3 regions of the Streptomyces sp. NBC_00094 genome follow, and region 1 is predicted to be linked to each of the others. Evidence: riboswitches for the same ligand, from Rfam matches in the RefSeq annotation. Region 1 holds a riboswitch; each other region holds the start of a gene.

Region 1 (3,947 bases):
TGGAGACCTGGACGGCGGCCCTCGGTACACCGGCCACCTGCCCGAACATCAGCGCCTGGCGGCGCCGGGTGACGGGCGACCTGACGAGCGTCTTCGACTTCGCCCACCCCGTGTACGGAGTGCCCGCCGGCCTCCCGTCCACGGCGAAGGTGATCGGCCAGGCCACCTGCGGCCCGCTGCCGAACCCGGCGCCCCAGAACAACGCGCTGCCCGCCCAGGAGTCCGGCACCCGCCCGGCGCGCGCCCTGCCGTACCAGGTGAACGGCAACCTCGACCGGTTCGAGTTCGGGTCCGCGGGCAAGATCCTGGCCTGGTTCTCGATGACGAACCAGGGGGCCGAAGCCAAGCGGGCGGCGCACTTCTCCATCCACCCGCACCAGCACCGCGACACGGCGGCCTGGCAGTACACCGTCGACCCGGGCGGCACGGCCTCCGACTACTTCAACATCGGGCTGGGACACGGCTCCGGGAAGTACGACATCTCGATGATGGGCCCCAACCGCTTCCTGCGGCGTTTCATCGGTGACGCGTCCAAGGCGGGCAAGGCCGTGGAGGTCGCGGCCCGGTTCGCGCCCGAGGCAGGGTCGGGCCGGACGGCCCTGTGGCTGAAGATGACCAACACCTCGGCCGGACCGGTGACCTTCACGATCCGCTCGAACGCCTACCGCTCGGACGGGCCGTGGACGTACACGGTTCCGGCGAACTCCAGCCGCGAGGACTACTTCAACGCGGTGGCCTACAACGGCGGCTGGTACGACTTCACGATCCTCGCCGACATCGACGGCACCTGGTCGCGTCGGTACACGGGTCACATCGAGTCCGGAGCCCCGAGCGTCACCGGCTGACCCCGGCCGACCTCCGCCGCTTTCGGGAGGCAGCCGACTGCCGGGCGACGGTCGAGACCGTCGCCCGGCGAGTGCCTGAGTGGCCGGGGGTACGTCGGCGACCGGCGGCTGCGTCGGCGTCCGGGCGGGTTCGTCGGCGTCCGGGCGGGTTCATCAGCGTCCGGGCGGGTTCATCAGTGGTCGTAGGGTGCGTCAGCGACCGGCGAGCTCGGCGCGGCGGATCGTGGCGTCGAGGAGGCCCACCGCGTCGGCGGCCGTCCGGCCGGGGGCCCGGTTCCACGGTCCGATCAGCTCGCGCCACCCCTGCGACCGCAGCTCGGTCATGATCCAGGCCGCCGCCTCGTTCATGGTGTCCGCGCTCCCGTAGCCGAGGCGGTGGGCGGCGAGGAGGGCGCCGCAGACGCACCGGGCCCCCCGGACGTCGCGCAGCTTGTACGGGGCGTTCTGCCAGCCCCATTCCGTGAGCACCAGACGCGCGTAACCCAGGTGCACCGAGGGTCGCAGCTCGGCCCGGCCGATGCGGCGCCAGGCATGGAGACGGTCCGGGAGTACGGCTCCGATCCGCCCGGGCAGCCGGCGCTCGGCCGGAGCCGGCGGCGGCAGCGCGTCGAGCGCGTCGGCCACGAGCCGGTCCACGGGCACGGAGAGCAGGGCCCGCCAGTCGGCTCGCTCCGGCCCGGGTTCCAGCGTGGGTCTCCACCCGGGTTCCCCCGCGACTTCCGGTGCGGGTTCCCGTGTGGGGGTGGTCCAGTCCGTGACGATGCGCTGCCAGGTGGCGCTCTCGAAGAGGGCGGCCGCCTCGCGATCGAGGGCGTCAGGGCTGGGCGGGGTGGTCGTGGGCGTGGGCGACATCGTGGGACTCCTGGGTCGGGTGGATCCCATCTTTCAAGAAGAATGTCTGGTTTGCGACTTTTAGCCACTCGGGCGCACCCGCCTCACGCCTGCCGCACTCCCACGCGAGCGAAGGGCCCATCAGGGTCAATTTCCGCCCATTTGCTCACCAACGGAATTACATCGCATATTCGGACATTGTTCGCCGGGTGATGCGGTTCACTTTTCCCGCACCCGGCCACGGACCAGAACACCCGGAGGCCGTACCGCGCACGGAAGTTCGGTGGGCCCGGAGCTCGGTCGATCTTGAATTACCGGAATTCGGTGATCCTTTCCCCCGAGAAGCGGATCCTCTCCCCTTGTTATCCGCCGCATTACTGGCCTACGGTCACCCCCATTCGAGCGGAACGCCTAATCCTGCCGCCGCTTGAAACACCTCCCATTTCACCCGACGGCAGGAGCGGGGGACCCACGAATTCGCCGGTCCGGAATCCGGAACGGCTCGGGGTGAAGCCGCGTGCTCGCGGCCGGACATCTCCCGTCCGAACCCGACAGCTCACCCCGCAGGCGCCGGAGAGGAACCGTCATGCCTGCTCACGGTAAGCACCGCCGCCCCCGCCGCCACACCGTCTCCCGTGGCCTCGCACTCGCAGGCACAGGCGGAGTCGCCCTCGCTCTGCCGCTGATCGTCCCCGCCACGGCCGGCGCCGAGACCGTCTCGGCCGCACCGAAGGCCGCCACGACCGCGCCGACCGCCGCTGTCGCGGCACCCGCGGCTCTCGCGGCACCGTCCGCGCCGACCGCGCCCGCCGCCACCCGCACGTACACCGTGGTGAGCGGCGACTCGCTTTCCCTGATCGCCCGGAAGAAGGGAATTCAGGGCGGCTGGAAGTCGATTTACCGGGCCAACAAGGCGGCCGTGGGTGACAATCCGTCACTCATTCACCCCGGTCTCGAACTGACGATTCGTCGGAATTCCGCGAAGGCCGCCCCCGCGCCGGAGAACGCCCGGAAGAAGAGCTCCGCCACGACCGACCGCGCGAGCCGCTCCGAGCGCCGCGCGGCCCCGGCCACCGGTACGTCGGGCGCCTCCGCGGCGCAGGCCGCCCCCGCCGCCGCCCCCGCCCCCGCCGCCGCCCCCGCCGTCCAGGCGGCCCCGGCGGCCGCCACCCAGTACCCCGACAACCTCGACGGCTGGATCCGGGAGTCGCTGGCCATCATGGCGCAGCACGGCATCCCCGGTTCGTACGACGGAATCCTCCGCAACGTCATGCGCGAGTCCTCGGGCAACCCCCAGGCCATCAACCTCTGGGACTCCAACGCCGCGGCCGGCACCCCCTCGAAGGGCCTGCTCCAGGTGATCCAGCCGACCTTCGACGCCTACCACGTGCCGGGCACGTCCACCGACCTGTTCGACCCGGTCGCCAACATCACGGCCGCCTGCAACTACGCGGCCGACCGCTACGGCTCCATCGACAACGTCAACGGGGCCTACTGAGGCCGGAAGTGCCCCGCGAACCAGGAGGTGGCGAGCTCCGCCACCTCCTCCAGGGCACCTGGCTCCTCGAAGAGATGGGTGGCGCCCTCCACGACGGTCAGCCGGTTCTCGCAGCGCAGCAGTGACTGCGCCCGCCGGTTGAGGTCCAGCACGAGCGCGTCCCGGCCGCCCACCACGAGGAGGGTCGGGGCGCGCACCCCGGCCAGGCGGTCGCCCGCCAGGTCGGGCCTGCCCCCGCGCGAGACGACGGCGGCGACGCCGGAGCCCGGATCGGCCGCCGCCCACAGCGCGGCGGCCGCGCCCGTGCTCGCCCCGAAGTAGCCGAGCGGCAACCCGGCGCTCTCGGGTCGGGCGGCCAGCCACTCCGTGGCGCTCACGAGTCGGCCGGCGAGGAGCGGGGTGTCGAAGACATGCGCCCGGTCGACCGCCTCGGCCTCGGTGAGCAGGTCGAACAGCAGCGTTCCCAGGCCCGCCTTGTTCAGGGCGTCCGCGACCGACCGGTTGCGCGGGCTGTGCCGGCTGCTGCCGCTTCCATGGGCGAACAGGACGATGCCCGCCGCTCCGTCGGGCACGGCGAGCCGCCCGGCGAGGGTTGCCCCGGTCGCCGGGATCCGCACGTCCCAGTCCCGGACGACGGGCCCCTGCACGGCCCGGATCCGATCGAGACAGGCGAGCACCTCCGCGTCGGACGTCTGCGAGAAGTCCCCGTAGAACTGGCCGATCGCGTAGAAGAAGTCGGGCTCGCGGACGCTGACGGTCTCGTCTGCCTCGCC
Region 2 (3,947 bases), 1.1 Mb from region 1:
CGGATCCCGGCCGGCGGTCCGTCGCCTCTCGGAAGACCTCTCGGAAGACCTCTCGGAAGCGCTCTCGGAGCGGCTCTCAGAGAGGCATGAGGTCGGGGCGCTTGGCCTCGACGTGGTCGCCCGAGCTCTCGCCCCGCAGCCTGCGTCCGATCCAGGGCACGAGGTACTCCTTGGCCCAGTGGATGTCGTCGCGGCGCACCTCCAGCGTGCCGCGCGGGGGGCGCGGCGGCCACGGCTGGTCCGGGTCCGCGGGCACGGGCATGCCGAGGACCTGCGCGGCGCGCAGGGCGACCCGGGTGTGGCCGTCGGGCGAGAGGTGCAGCCGGTCGTCGTCCCAGGCCTGCAGGTCCTGGACCGACTTGAGGGACCACAGGTCGAGCACCGGGCAGTCGTAGCGGTCCGCGATGGACCGGACGTGGGCGGTGTAGGTGGCGATCTTGCCGCGCAGGTGCCGGAGCACGGGGATGTCACGGGTGTCGAAGCCGGTGGTCACCATCACGGTGCCGACGGCGGAGGTCAGGTCCGCGACGGCGCGCTCGAAGCGCTCGGCCACGTCGTCGGGGTCCGTGCCGGGACGGATGATGTCGTTGCCGCCGGCACAGAAGGTCACCAGGTCGGGGGCGAGTTCCTTCGCCCGGGGGACCTGTTCCGCCACGATCTGATCGAGAAGGCGCCCGCGTACGGCCAGGTTGGCGTAGCGGAAGGCGTCGTGCTCCGGCAGCTGGTCGGCGAGCAGGACCGCGAAACGGTCCGCCCAGCCGACATACGTCCCGTCGGGCCCGGGGTCTCCGACGCCCTCGGTGAAGCTGTCACCGATCGCCGCGTACGACCCGAATGCGTTCTTGTCTGTTGATCTCGAATCGTCTGCCACGGGAGCACATCCTTCCCTTTCGGCTGTGACCTACGCGACCGTAAGGAAGGGTTGACGGAGCGTGAGATATGCCACCGATAAAGATTCCGCCAAGCCGGAATAGGTCTCGGAATGTGTCAGGAACGCCGAAGGCCCGGCAGGAAACGCCGACGGCCCGGCACAGGAGTGCCGGGCCGTCGTTCGAGCGAGGGGTCTCAGATGGAGACGCCGTGCTGGCGCAGGTACGCGAGCGGGTCCACGTCGGAGCCGTAGCTCGGCGAGGTGCGGATCTCGAAGTGGAGGTGCGGTCCGGTGGAGTTGCCGGTGGAGCCGGAGAGGCCGATCTGCTGGCCACCGCTCACGGACTGGCCGGAGGAGATGGCGAGGGAGGAGAGGTGCGCGTACTGCGAGTAGCTGCCGTCGGCGTGCTGGATGACGACCTCGTTGCCGTAGGCGCCGCTCCAGCCGGCCGAGACGACGGTGCCGGCGCCGACGGCGCGGACGGTCGTACCGGAGGAGGCGATGAAGTCGACACCGGTGTGGTAGCCGGAGGACCACATGGAGCCGGAGGCGCGGTACGGGGTGGAGATGCCGCCGCTGACCGGGGAGACCCAGCCGGAAGCGGAGGCGGAGGAGCCGGTGGAGCGCGACGAGGTCGACGCGTCCGACTGGGCGGCGGTGGAGGTCGGGGCGGAGGAGCGCTCGCTGCTGCGGGAGGCGCGGGTCTCGTCGCCGGAGCCCTGCGAGGAGCTGCTCTTGCTGCTCTTCGGGCTGCTCTTCGGCGTGCTCTTCGGGGCGGCGGCCTTGGGCGCGGCGCTCTTCGGAGTGGCGGCCGCGGTGCTCTTGGCGCCGAGGGTGAGCTTCATGCCGGGCAGGATCAGCGAGGGGTTCTCACCGACGACCTGGCGGTTGTCCTCGTACAGCTTCTGCCAGCCGCCCGAGAGGTGGTGCTCGGTGGCGATCTTCGACAGGTAGTCGCCGCTGACGACGGAGTACGTCGTCGGCGCGGCCTTCACGGCGGCGGCGGGCGCGGCCTGGAGGGCGGCGGGGGCCTTCGCCTGAGCGGCGACGGCCACGACCTGGCCCGACACGGCGGCCGGGGCGGCCGGCTCGACGGCGTGGGCGGCGGTCGCACCGAAGAGCGGAAGGGCGACGACGGCACCTCCGGTACCGGCGGCGACGATTCCACGCGTGATGGGGTTGATCTTGGGGCGGCGGTGCTTACCGTTCGCGGGCATGACGAATTCCTCTCCGGCGCCTACGAGGTGAGCTGTCGGGTTCGGACTGGAGATGCCCGGCCGCGTTCTCACGCGGCTTCACCCCAAAGCCGTCCTGCGTCGCGGGACCGGCGTACTTCCTGGGTCCCCCGCTCCTGCCACGTTCGGGATGAGTGCGGATTCCGGACGGTGGCAGGATTCGGCGGTCCGACCGGATTGACGGTGACGCTAGACGAGTGGGGTCGGAGCGAACAAGCCGTAAATATCGCCCGGCATTACCTCGGTCGAATTCCGGGCGGAAATCCGGTCACCCTCCGTCGATGACGGTCCTTCGATTTCCTTTTTCCGTACGGGATTTGCTCCGGGCCGTCAGCCACGATCCGTCACCTCTATGACCCTGCTCACGCGGCACCCCGTCATCTCACCCTCAAACAGGGCTTGTTCTACCCAACATCCCATTTCGGACAGATCGCCCATTCCCGTCCGAGGGGGTGCGCTACCCCCTCCCCACCTGGATGATTGCCCTAGGAACCGATCTCGCATCGGGCGCCCGAACGTCGACACCCAGGAGCATCCGTGACGCAGCAGCTGCCGCAGGTCCCGCCCACCGAAGCGAACGAGCCCGAGCTGGCGGAGGTCCGCAACTTCCGGGACGTGGGCGGCCTGCCGACGACGGACGGGCGCGCCGTGCGGCCCGGTCGCCTCTTCCGCAGCGGCCACCTGGCCCACGCGACCGAGGCGGACGCCGCCTTCCTCGCCTCGCTGGGCCTGCACACCGTCTTCGACTTCCGCAACGAGGCCGACGTCAGGATCGAGGGCGCGGACGTCGAACTCCCCGGCGTGCGGAACGTGAACATACCGCTCAACGACCCGGCCGACGGCAAGGAGTTCTGGAAGCTGGTGCGCGACGGCGACATCGCCCAGCTGCGGGAGATCCTGGGCGACGACAAGGCGGCGACCCGAATGTCCGACTCGTACCGGAAGATGGTGATCGAGCGGACCTCGGAGCACAGCCGGATCCTGCACGCCATGGCGGAGGAGAGCGTCCCGGCCCTGATGCACTGCGCCGCGGGCAAGGACCGGGCCGGCCTCTCCATCGCCATCACGCTGCTCGCCCTCGGGGTCGAGCGGGAGGCGATCGAGGCCGACTACGTGAAGTCGAACGACCCGCACCGCCGCTACAAGGTGCGCCGCAGCTCCACCTCCGCGGACGCGATGTCGCCCGAGGTGATGGAGCTGCTGAGCCCGCTCTTCGACGCGCGGGCGGAGTACCTGCGGGCCGCCCTGGAGACGATCGAGGCGACCTGGGGCTCGGTGGAGACGTACCTCACGGAGGGGCTCAAGCTTGCTCCCGAGACCCGCGAGCGACTGCGGGAGCGCCTGCTCACCGAGGCGTGACCGTGAGACCGGGGGCCACCCTCACGGGACCCCCTACTAGGGGGTTTCTTGCCGATCAGGCCCCGCGAGCCCGGCCTGATCGGCAAGACGCCCCCTAGCTCTGCCCGCCCAGCGTGAACAGCAGGTAGAGGAATCCGGCGAAGAGGTGACCGGCGATCAGGTAGGCGAAGAGGCGGAGCACCAGCCCCTTGGGGAACTTGCCCTCACCGCGCTCTTCGCCGGTGACCAGTCGGGGCTTCTCGGACATATCGGTCCTTTCCGAAGGAGTGGCCGCTCCGGAGGAGCAGCCGCACGGGTTCAGCGCCGGTGCGGGGTTCCGTCGCCGAGGCACAGCTCGGCGACGGGACTCTGCATCAGGGTGTGGACGAAGAGCAGCTCGGCCCCGCCGGAGGTGGCGGCGCCGATGCGGTGCGGGGTGAGGGAGTCGAAGTGCGCGCTGTCCCCGGGATCGAGGACATGGACGGCGTCGCCGAGCGCGAGCC
Region 3 (3,947 bases), 3.6 Mb from region 1:
CGGTACGGAGACCGCGGCCGGTACGGACAGCGCAGCCCGTACGGACGGGTCAGGAGAGCACAGGTGGGGCACCCCCTCAAACCAGCGGGCGCGGCGGGCGGCGGGCGCGGCGGCCCGTACGGCGGTGCCCGGCGTTTCCTCCGTGCGCTGCCCACGTTGCTCATCATCGGCGGGGTCGCCTTCGACGTGTCGACGCCGCCCTCGTACACCGCCGCGCCGCTCTTCTCCGCCGCGCCGCTGATCGCCGCGCCCTTCTTCTCGACGCTCACGACCCTGGTCACCGGGATCGCCGCCGTCCTCGCCTCGATCGGGCTGCACCTCTACAACGGCACCGCCACCGAGGTCTCGGCCCTCACCGAGACCCTCACCGTCGTGACCGTCTCCGTGCTCGCGATGCTCGTCAACCGGGTCGTGCGGCGCAGCGGCGAGCGGCTGGCCTCGGCGCGGGTCATCGCGGAGACCGCGCAGAAGGCGGTGCTGCCGATGCCTGCCGAGCGGATCGGCGGGCTGCAGTGCGCGGCGCGGTACGAGGCGGCGCAGGCGGACGCGTTCATCGGCGGTGACCTGTTCGCGGTGCAGGACACCCCGCACGGGGTGCGGCTCGTGGTCGGGGACGTACGGGGCAAGGGGATGGAGGCGGTCGAGGCCGTCGCCGTCGTGATCGGGGCCTTCCGCGAGGCGGCCGAGCAGGAGCGGAGCCTGGAGGGCGTGGCGCAGCGCCTCGAACGGGCGCTGGCCCGGGAGGGGACCCGCAGGGACGGGCTCGACGCCTTCGAGGGGTTCACCACGGCCGTCCTGGCGGAGATCCCGCGCCGGGGCGAGGGCGACGCCGGGGTCGTACGGGTCGTCAACCGCGGTCATCCGCCGCCGCTGTTGCTGTACGTGGACGGGGGCCTGGACGTCCTGGATCCGGCGGAGTCGGCGCTGCCGCTCGGCATGGGCGAGCTGGCGGCGTGGCCCGACCGGGCGGAGGAGCGGCCGTACCCGCAGGGCGCGACGCTGCTGTTCTACACGGACGGCCTCTCCGAGGCGCGGAACGCGGCGGGCGTCTTCTACGACCCGGCGGAGCGGCTCGCCGGGCGGATCTTCCCGGGGCCGGAGGAGCTGCTCGACGCGCTCGTGGACGACGTACGGCTCCACACGGGTGGCGGGTCGACGGACGACATGGCGCTGCTCGCGGTGAGCAGGCCGGCGACGGGGCAGCCGGAGAGGCGCCGGACGATGACGGTGGTGCCGCCGGGCGAGCCCGGTCACCAGGCGTAGTCGAGGGGTGTCACTGCGATAACAATTGACATAACGTCAGATCGCGGCGGTTCGGCCATGCCTTTTCTGAAGGGGGGTCAACTCGGGCGATTCCCCACCAATTCAATGAACGATCACCGGGAACGGCTTGGAATCGGGACCCCCTGTCTATTAACGTTCGATAACGCAGCGCGGTCGTCCCAGCCGTCGCAAGAGGCGGCACCGTGCGCACGCGCCGAATCCTGAAAAGGAACCGGGGAACCACTACTTGGGGTGAATCGGGCCTTTCGCACCTGTGCGACCGTGCCCGTAGGAGACCTTCCTGCTCCGAACCCGTCAGCTAACCCGGTAGGCGAGAAGGAAGGAAAGGAGCGCGCCTTCGTGGCGTCCAACACCCCCGCACCCGAAGCCCCCTTCGATGCTTTCGGTGGCGGTGCGGGTCCTGCCGCTCCGGACACCGAGTGGAACCCCACCGAGGGCTCCCTCCGCGCCGAGAGCCGCTCCGGCGGCCGGCACCGGGTCGTCAAGCAGCGCTCGAACTTCGCCCGCTCCTCCACCGTGCTCGGCGTCGGCGTCATCGCGGCCGTCGGTGCGGGCGGCCTCGCCACCGCGCAGGACAAGCCGCCGGTGGCGATATCGCTCCCCGACCTCCCGGACCTCGACCTCCCGGACGCCAAGGACCTCCCCGGCGTCGGCGAGTTCTTCGCGGACGACAGCGACGAGCAGTACCGCGACTACGCCGAGGGGACCGGCGCCAACGCGAACCCGCTGACCGCCGCCACGTACGTCACCCCGGCCGGCGAGAACACCGACGGCACCGTCCGGACGGCCCAGGCCACCGACACCACCCGGACCACGGTCGGCACCACCGACGCCGGCGAGGTCCTGCGCGCCCGCATCCTCCAGCAGGCCGAACAGCAGCAGGCCACCGCCGACGCCGCCGAGAAGGCCGCGGCGGAGAAGGCGGCGGCCGAGAAGGCCGCGGCCGAGGCCGCTGCCAAGGCCGAAGCCGCGGAGAAGGCGGCCGCCGAGGCGAAGGCGAAGGCCGAGGCGGAAGCCAAGGCCAAGGCGGAGGCGGAAGCCAAGGCGGAGGCCGAGCGGCAGGCCGCGGCGGCGGAGGCCGAGCGCCTCGCCCAGCTCGCCGCGAGCTACTCGATGCCCCTCTCCTCGTACAGCATCAGCGCCACCTACATGCAGTCCGGCTCGATGTGGTCCTCCGGCTACCACACGGGTCTCGACTTCGCCGCCCCCACGGGCACCCCGCTCAAGGCGGTCCACAGCGGCACCGTCAAGTCGGCGGGCTGGTCCGGCTCCTACGGTTACCGGATCGTCCTGGAGCTGGAGGACGGCACCGAGGTCTGGTACGCCCACCTCTCCTCGATGACGGTGGGCGCGGGCCAGACCGTGACCACCGGCGAGACGATCGGCCGCGTCGGCGCCACCGGCAACGTCAGCGGCGCGCACCTCCACCTGGAGATCCACCCCGGCGGCGGCGACGGCATCGACCCGGCGGCCTGGCTCCGTTCCAAGGGCCTCTCGATCTGACGCCCTGAGGTCCCGAGGGACCGAACGGAATAGTCCCGGCGTCGCGGAGGGTTGACCACCTCATGGCCTCCCTCCGCCCGCTGGGCTCCTCCGACCTGCACGTCTTCCCGCTCGCCCTCGGCGGCAACGTCTTCGGCTGGACCGCCGACGAGGCGCAGTCCTTCGCCGTCCTCGACGCCTACGCCGCCGCCGGCGGCAACTTCGTCGACACCGCGGACATGTACTCCGCCTGGGCCGAGGGCAACGAGGGCGGCGAGTCCGAGACCGTCATCGGCCGCTGGCTCGCCTCCCGGGGCAACCGCGACGACATCGTCGTCGCCACGAAGGTCGGCGCCCACCCCCACTTCAAGGGGCTCTCCGCCACCACCATCAAGGCGGGCGTAGAGGAGTCGCTGCGCCGCCTCGGCACCGACCACATCGACCTGTACTACACGCACTTCGACGACGAGACGGTCCCGGTCGAGGAGATCGTCACCGCTCTCGACCAGCTCGTGAAGGACGGCACCGTGCGGGCCGTCGCCGCCTCCAACATCTCCCCCGAGCGGCTGCGCGCCTCGCTCGACTTCGCGGAGGCCGAGGGCCTCGCCCGGTACGTGGCGCTCCAGCCGCACTACAACCTGGTCTCCCGCGACACCTACGAGGGCCCGCTCCTGGAGACCGTAGAGAGCGCCGGACTCTCCGCCGTCCCGTACTACGGGCTCGCCTCCGGCTTCCTCACGGGCAAGTACCGCCCCGGAGCCGCAGTCGACAGCGTCCGGGCCGCCGGGGCCGGCGGGCACCTGGACACCGAGCGGGGCCGGGCCGTGCTCTCCGCGCTCGACACGGTCGCCGAGGCGCACGAGGCCGAGCTCGCCACCGTCGCCCTCGCCTGGCTCGCCTCCCGGCCGACCGTCGCCGCGCCGATCGCCTCGGCCCGTACGGTCGAGCAGCTCCCGGCCCTGGTCGCGTCCACGGAGCTGACCCTCACCGAGGCGGAGCTGACGCTCCTGACGGAGGCGTCGGCCTGACGGAGGCGTCGGCCTGAACGACGGCGCCCCCGGCCCGGCGGGTGCCGGGCCGGGGGCGCCACCGCACCGGATCAGGTCAGGTGGGTGGGGACGCCCATGGCCCCGAGCCGCCAGTCGCTGGGCAGGTACCAGTAGCAGTGGCCGTACTCACCG

What was found. Region 1 has a riboswitch for cyclic di-AMP ahead of OG580_RS35010 (LysM peptidoglycan-binding domain-containing protein). Riboswitches for the same ligand answer to the same signal wherever they lie in the genome.
Region 2: it holds a riboswitch for cyclic di-AMP, as region 1 does, so the genes downstream of both, OG580_RS30485 (LysM peptidoglycan-binding domain-containing M23 family metallopeptidase) here and OG580_RS35010 (LysM peptidoglycan-binding domain-containing protein) in region 1, are expected to answer to the same signal.
Region 3: it holds a riboswitch for cyclic di-AMP, as region 1 does, so the genes downstream of both, OG580_RS19080 (M23 family metallopeptidase) here and OG580_RS35010 (LysM peptidoglycan-binding domain-containing protein) in region 1, are expected to answer to the same signal.

The regions. Positions count from the first base shown of each region.
Region 1 is NZ_JAPEMB010000001.1:7,938,433-7,942,379, reverse strand. It holds gene OG580_RS35020 (phosphocholine-specific phospholipase C) at 1-845, shown strand, start outside; gene OG580_RS35015 (hypothetical protein) at 1,038-1,697, opposite strand; cyclic di-AMP (ydaO/yuaA leader) riboswitch at 2,075-2,261, shown strand; gene OG580_RS35010 (LysM peptidoglycan-binding domain-containing protein) at 2,263-3,174, shown strand; gene OG580_RS35005 (phosphoribosyltransferase family protein) at 3,168-3,947, opposite strand, start outside.
Region 2 is NZ_JAPEMB010000001.1:6,828,160-6,832,106, reverse strand. It holds gene OG580_RS30495 (STM4011 family radical SAM protein) at 1-90, shown strand, start outside; gene OG580_RS30490 (SGNH/GDSL hydrolase family protein) at 77-871, opposite strand; gene OG580_RS30485 (LysM peptidoglycan-binding domain-containing M23 family metallopeptidase) at 1,066-2,088, opposite strand; cyclic di-AMP (ydaO/yuaA leader) riboswitch at 2,093-2,282, opposite strand; gene OG580_RS30480 (tyrosine-protein phosphatase) at 2,644-3,465, shown strand; gene OG580_RS30475 (DUF6126 family protein) at 3,560-3,712, opposite strand; gene OG580_RS30470 (helix-turn-helix domain-containing protein) at 3,763-3,947, opposite strand, start outside.
Region 3 is NZ_JAPEMB010000001.1:4,329,298-4,333,244, forward strand. It holds gene OG580_RS19075 (PP2C family protein-serine/threonine phosphatase) at 64-1,263, shown strand; cyclic di-AMP (ydaO/yuaA leader) riboswitch at 1,466-1,612, shown strand; gene OG580_RS19080 (M23 family metallopeptidase) at 1,624-2,787, shown strand; gene OG580_RS19085 (aldo/keto reductase) at 2,850-3,794, shown strand; gene OG580_RS19090 (peptidoglycan-binding protein) at 3,866-3,947, opposite strand, start outside.